Regions from separate parts of the Hafnia paralvei genome, predicted to be linked through region 2. Evidence: predicted binding sites of a transcription regulator. Region 2 holds the regulator's gene; each other region holds the start of a gene.
What was found. The regulator CRP, encoded in region 2, controls carbon source genes, mostly activating them, when cyclic AMP is high. The targets are predictions, from matches to a motif close to ATGTGANNNNNNTCACAT.

Region 1: the regulator CRP is predicted to act here: its motif matches at 1,404-1,421, upstream of gntK (gluconokinase).
Region 3: the regulator CRP is predicted to act here: its motif matches at 677-694, upstream of deoC (deoxyribose-phosphate aldolase).

What each region holds. Positions count from the first base shown of each region.
Region 1 covers NZ_CP083737.1:2,791,716-2,793,992, forward strand. Annotated here, with positions in the region: gene gntU (gluconate transporter) at 1-725, opposite strand, end outside; gene gntK (gluconokinase) at 730-1,266, opposite strand; gene araD (L-ribulose-5-phosphate 4-epimerase) at 1,630-2,277, opposite strand, start outside.
Region 2 covers NZ_CP083737.1:4,351,711-4,353,987, forward strand. Annotated here, with positions in the region: gene K9N75_RS20200 (OsmC family protein) at 1-184, opposite strand, end outside; gene crp (cAMP-activated global transcriptional regulator CRP) at 514-1,146, shown strand; gene K9N75_RS20210 (YccS/YhfK family putative transporter) at 1,190-2,277, shown strand, end outside.
Region 3 covers NZ_CP083737.1:744,271-746,547, forward strand. Annotated here, with positions in the region: gene K9N75_RS03455 (YjjI family glycine radical enzyme) at 1-499, opposite strand, end outside; gene deoC (deoxyribose-phosphate aldolase) at 945-1,724, shown strand; gene deoA (thymidine phosphorylase) at 1,957-2,277, shown strand, end outside.

The DNA of each region.
Region 1 (2,277 bases), 1.6 Mb from region 2:
ATCCCGACTAACACCAGCGGACATAGCACCAGTATCAGGCTAAGACCAAACGACGGCATATTGGACTTATCCAGTACTGGCGCATTCTCTTCCTCTGGCATTGGCCAGCTAACATGTTTGCTAATGAAGTTACCAAACAATGGACCCGCTAGCAGCATCCCCAAAATAGCAGCCACTAAACCGATAGCAATCATCCAGCCAAAATCCGCATTCATCTGAGCCGCCAGCAACATCGGTACGGGGCCAGGCAACAAGAACGCAGCAGCGCTGGCCACGCCAGCAAACAGTGGGATCGCCATTTTGACAACGTTACCGTTAGTGCGACGCGCTACGGCAAAGACCACGCCAATCAGCAATACAATGGCGACATCGAAAAACAGCGGTAGTGCACAGACTAAACCCGCAATCCCTAGCGCATAGTGAGCGCGTTTTTCGCCAAAGCTTTTCAGCAGATGAGCGGCGATTTGATCCAGCGCCCCTGTTTCATGCAGAATTTTGCCAAACATTGCGCCTAGCGCGACAACGATAGTCAGGAAGCCAAGGGTGCCCCCCATACCATCCTGCATAGCCTGAGTAATTTTGCTCAATGGCATGCCTGAGAAAATACCAGCACCAATAGAGACCAGCATCAGTGCCACAAAAGCATGCAATCGTGCTTTCATGACTAAAAAGAGTAATAGCAATACAGAGCCGACAGCGGTGCCGACGAGAGTCATGGTATCCACAGATTTATTCCTGAATCGAACGTTGTTGGATGTGTTTCAACGTGTCAGCAATGACCGCGTCGAGTGGCTGATTGATATCAATGGCGCAAACATCCTGTTCATCCGCGTTAGGCACTTCCAGTGCTTCAAACTGAGAAACCAGCATTTGAGGTTTGAAGAAGTGTCCCTTACGGGCCTTCATACGTGATTCGATGAGATCGAAATCGCCATCCATATAGATAAATGAGAGGTTAGCGTTACCTTCACGCAGTCGGTCGCGGTAACGTTTTTTCAGTGCAGAGCAGACAATTACGGATACATCGTTGGTGCGCTGCATGGCAAATGCAGCGTCGTTCAAAGCACTCAGCCACGGAGCACGGTCTTCATCATTCAGCGCATGACCTTCGGACATTTTATTAATGTTGCTACGCGGGTGTAGAAAATCGCCATCTAGGAAACCACACGACAATTTTTGAGCCACTGCGCTTGCGACAGCAGATTTGCCGCTGCCAGATACGCCCATCACGACATACACATGGTGAGGTTTTAGTGTGTTTTTCATAGATTGGCTCCAGACATTGAATGGTTGGTTGGCGCCGAATAACTATTCTTCGCCAATGTTACCGGTAATTGTTATCGGTAACATTGTCAGCGGCTTTACATAAACTTGCAATGTGAGCCAGCGCACAAAACCTTCTTGTGTGATCTATATCTCATAATTAATTAGCATCAAAACAATCACCATGAGAATAGATAACAGAAATGTAACAGTTATTGATGCACTGACAGGCTTGAGCTAAATTGCCTTTAGCCCCAACTTTGTTGATGGGAGTTATTATTTCTATATAAAATCAGTTAGTTAATCGATTATGAGAGCATAAAAAAAGAGCGCTTATGCGCTCTTTTTGCTAACGATAGACTGCCACTACTGCCCATAATATGCATTCGCTCCATGTTTGCGTAAGTAATGCTTGTCGAGCAGTTCTTGCTGCATATCCGACAGCTGTGGGCTAAGCTGACGCGTAAAAATAGCCATATACGCCACCTCCTCCAATACCACAGCATTATGCACTGCGTCTAACGCATCCTTACCCCAAGCAAATGGCCCATGTGAATGAACGAGCACAGCAGGCATCTGATCGGGATCTAGATGAGATTGCTGGAAAGTTTCAATTATCACCTGACCTGTCTTCCACTCATAATCATGCTGAATCTCTGACTCAGTCATTAAGCGTGTGCAGGGAATGTTGCCATAGTAATAATCAGCATGTGTTGTTCCCCAAGCGGGAATGTCCAAACCAGCCTGTGACCAAATCGTCGCGTGCCGCGAGTGCGTATGCACAATTCCGCCAATATGAGGGAATGCCAAATAAAGCCCGCGATGAGTTTCGGTGTCTGACGATGGTTTCCATTTACCTTCCACCACTTCACCGGAAACGATATCGACCACGACCATATCATCAATACCCATTCCTTCGTAATCCACCCCTGATGGTTTGATGACCATCAGTCCACTTGCGCGATCAACCCCACTTACGTTGCCCCAAGTGAAAGTGACCAGACCATATTTTGG
Region 2 (2,277 bases):
CCAATCGTCCTTTCTGTAAAATGGAAACTACGTCAATGGCACTGCACCCCCCTGCTGACATCAATACCATTTCCATTGGGCTTGGCGCTTTATCACCAGCGTTTCCGTCCATAAGAATCTGATGTCCTGAAGCCGATTCGCCCAGAAAAGTCATTCCTTCAACCCATTTCACTCGTGCCTGCATGTTTATCGCCCCTTTGGTTAAATTCTGTCATCAGACTACGCTTTCTGTAAAAAACAGGCAATCCGAGGCCTCACTTCTGATGCTGAAGCGAGACAACACGAGACACCTGAACAAAGCTGTGCTACAAACTATGCCGAAATGGATCTTTATGGATTGAAACGGGTATAGATCAATAACTCTAGGAAACAATTACCTTAGCCTATTACTCTATATCTCGATTATGCAGTGCTATAACAAGTTAATAAGCAAAGCCCCGTGCCACAATAAGCACACTGTCTGGATCAGTATCCCGATATTAGGGCCGCGATAACAACAGAGGATAATAGCGAATGGTTCTCGGCAAACCGCAAACAGACCCGACTCTTGAATGGTTCTTGTCTCATTGCCATATCCACAAGTATCCGTCCAAAAGTACCCTGATCCACCAAGGCGAGAAGGCGGAAACCCTGTACTACATCGTTAAGGGATCCGTTGCAGTATTGATTAAAGATGAAGAAGGTAAAGAAATGATCCTTTCCTATCTTAATCAGGGCGACTTCATTGGTGAACTGGGCTTATTTGAGGAAGGACAAGAACGTAGCGCTTGGGTTCGTGCAAAAACAGCCTGTGAAGTTGCTGAAATTTCTTACAAGAAATTCCGCCAACTGATTCAGGTTAACCCAGATATTCTGATGCGCCTTTCTGCTCAGATGGCTAGCCGCTTACAGGTTACCTCTGAAAAGGTGGGCAACCTTGCGTTCTTAGACGTGACTGGCCGTATTGCACAGACGCTGCTGAATCTGGCAAAACAGCCAGATGCCATGACTCATCCAGATGGTATGCAGATCAAGATTACTCGTCAGGAAATCGGCCAGATCGTTGGCTGCTCCCGTGAAACCGTTGGTCGCATTCTGAAGATGCTGGAAGATCAAAATCTGATCTCCGCGCACGGAAAAACCATCGTCGTTTACGGCACTCGCTGATAAATGATGCCCGTGTAGCATCGCTGCACGGGTTTCTTTCATTATGTGGCGGCGGTTTATCTACCACCCGGAAGTCAACTATGCACTGCGTCAAACGCTGGTGCTGTGCCTCCCTGTTTTATTTGGCCTACTGACCGGCAATCTACAGCTTGGTCTAATGTTTTCTTTGGTACCAGCCTGCTGCAACATTGCAGGGCTCGATACTCCTCATAAGCGCTTCATCAAACGATTAATCGTTGGCGGCAGCCTATTCGCGTTTTCCAGTTTCTTGTTACAACAATGCCTGCTATGGCAAATTCCGCTGCCGCTTATCATGCTTGGGCTTGCGTTACTGCTCGGTGTTAACGGTGAGATCAGCCCCCTACACGCTAGGCTTCTTCCCGCAGCACTCGTCGCTTCGATATTTACGCTAAGTATGGCTGGAACAGTTCCCATCTGGCACGGGCCACTGCTGTATATTGTTGGCACCATCTGGTATGGCGCTTTTACTTGGTTCTGGTTTCTCTTATGGAAAGGGCAGCCGATCCGAGAAAATCTCAGCCAGCTCTACACGCAGCTAGGCGACTATATGGACGCCAAATATAGCTTGCTAACTCAGCATATCGATCCAGAAACGGCCTTGCCGCCGCTGCTACAGCGCCAGCAAAAAGTGATGGACTTAATTACCCAGCTCTACCAACAAATGCACATGTTATCTCTGGTGCATAATCCTGAGTACAAACGTCTACTGCGCTATTTTCAAGTTGCATTGGATCTTCAAGAACATATTACCGTTAGCTTATCTCAGCCCGATGAAGTGCAAAGCCTAGTCGCCAAAAGTCAGGCTGAAGCTATTTTGCGCCGCAACGCTCAAGTCATATCAGAGAGGCTCAGAACGGTGGCTGGCGATATTCTGTATCACCGCTACCCCAAACATTTTTCGATGGATAACGAGCTAGCCGCGCTGGAAAAGCTGGCTAATCAGCACCCAGATAACCCCGTTGGAAAGTTTTGCTATTACCATTTTAGCCGTGTAGCTCGATTGCTAGTTCGTCAGCGTCCTCTCTATCAGCGCAATCTGATGTCTACACAGCAACGCCTTCCTTTTTGGCCTGCATTACGCGCCTATCTCTCATTTAAATCCGTAGCGCT
Region 3 (2,277 bases), 1.1 Mb from region 2:
CGATGTTAGCGTGCATAAAGGCATCAGGTAAAGTGCGATCCAGATAACGCCAGAAACGTTTTATGCGGATATATAATTCGTTTTCTGTTAGAATTCCAACATAAGGCAGCAGTAAGCTGTCTAAGTGACCGAGAAACACCGGCATCGATGTGACGGAAGGAACATGGTGGTACAGGATGCACAGCATATTCAAGGCGTCGTCAAAATCCTGTGCTGGCTCTAGCTCCAGATACTCCGATCCCTGTGCCAGAAACTTGACGTAATCCGGCAGAACGTAACGTGGTTTGTACGGAGCATGGCCTTCGAACATATCGCAAATTACGCCGTCATCCAGTGCCTGACGCGCCTCTGGCGGTAGACTTGGATAGGGTAATGCGTTCTCGGCCTCAAGAGCTAAAAAGTGACGTTTTTGCTCTGGAGAGAGCGTTTCGCTAGTGGCAATTTGCTGGCAACGCTGTAAGAAAGAAGGTAGTGAAGTCGTATCGATGGAATTTGTCATAACGCCTCTCTGCGGGCAATAGTCCTGTTTGACCGTCATTCTAAAGATGATGAGCTGGCAATCTATTGATCCTGATATAGGCTGGTAGAAGGTAATGCCTTTTTCATCGATATAAGAGGTTATTTCGTGATGCTAATCACATATAATCTCGTGACGTTACAGTCTGTTTTTCATTGACTGTGATGTTGAGCACAAATGTGACGGAGGGTTTTTGTTCAAATAGTAACATATGATGTTGACCATGAAGGGCCATATGCGGTGAGAAGGATCTCAGTTGCTTTCCGGTCTTTAGCCGGAACAGTATCTTCAAGGAACCAAGTCCGCTCGCCAACGTATTGGGATACCTTCAAGGCTTACGCGTTTAACGTGAACAGTGAAGCCTCCGAACCCTAAATCATTGTGTCTGAATCTCGGCCAAGCCAGTTCAGCCAAGTTGGAGAGTAAAATGACTGATTTAAAAGTTGCTGCAAAACGTGCGTTACAGTTGATGGATCTGACCACTCTGAACGAAGATGACACTGATGAAAAAGTGATCGCCTTGTGCCATCAGGCAAAAAGCCCAGTTGGTAATACCGCAGCAGTTTGCATCTATCCACGTTTCATTCCTATCGCGCGTAAAACGCTGCGCGAACAAGGCACCCCTGAAATTCATATCGCAACCGTAACCAACTTCCCACACGGTAACGATGACATCGCTATTGCTCTGGCGGAAACCAAAGCGGCTATCGCTTACGGTGCCGACGAAGTTGACGTGGTATTCCCATACCGCGCACTGATGGCTGGCAACGAGCAGGTTGGTTTCGACATGGTTAAAGTTTGCAAAGACGCCTGTAACGAAGCTGGCGTATTGCTGAAAGTGATCATCGAAACTGGCGAATTGAAAGATGCCGCACTGATCCGTAAAGCGTCTGAAATCTCTATCAAAGCGGGCGCTGACTTCATCAAAACGTCAACCGGTAAAGTGCCTGTTAACGCGACTTTAGAAAGCGCTGAAATCATGATGACCGTGATCCGCGATATGGGCGTCAGCAAAACCGTTGGCTTTAAGCCAGCGGGTGGCGTACGTACCGCTGAAGATGCTGCCGAATATCTGGCTCTGGCAGGTCGTCTGCTGGGCGATGACTGGGCTGATTCCCGCCACTTCCGCTTCGGTGCTTCCAGCCTGTTGGCTAGCCTGCTGAAAACGCTGGGCTATGACACCAAAGGCACTGGCAGCGCTTACTAAGTCTGCTGGTTCTTGACGCTGATCTGCATGGTTTCTCATGCAACAGCGTCAATGAATGAGAGATTAAGCGAATCTTTTGCCGCGACGGTTTCGTCGCGGTCATTGTTAGTACTTGAATTGAATAGATGATGCGGGGCGTTCCGCAGAACATACCTCTTAACCTACACCTATATCTGATGTCTTGAGCTTTGACTCAACGAAAGAAGATATAAATCAGCAGGGGGATACAACCTTGTTCCTGGCACAAGAAATTATTCGTAAAAAACGTGATGGACATGCTCTGAGTGAAGAAGAAATTCGCTTTTTCATCAATGGCATTCGCGACAATACAATCTCTGAAGGTCAAATTGCCGCTTTAGCGATGACCATTTTCTTCCACGATATGGTCATGCCTGAACGCGTTGCGTTGACGATGGCGATGCGTGATTCCGGTACCGTTCTGGACTGGAAGGCATTGAACCTGAATGGTCCTATTGTGGATAAGCACTCCACCGGCGGCGTAGGTGACGTAACCTCTCTGATGCTTGGCCCAATGGTGGCCGCATGCGGCGGT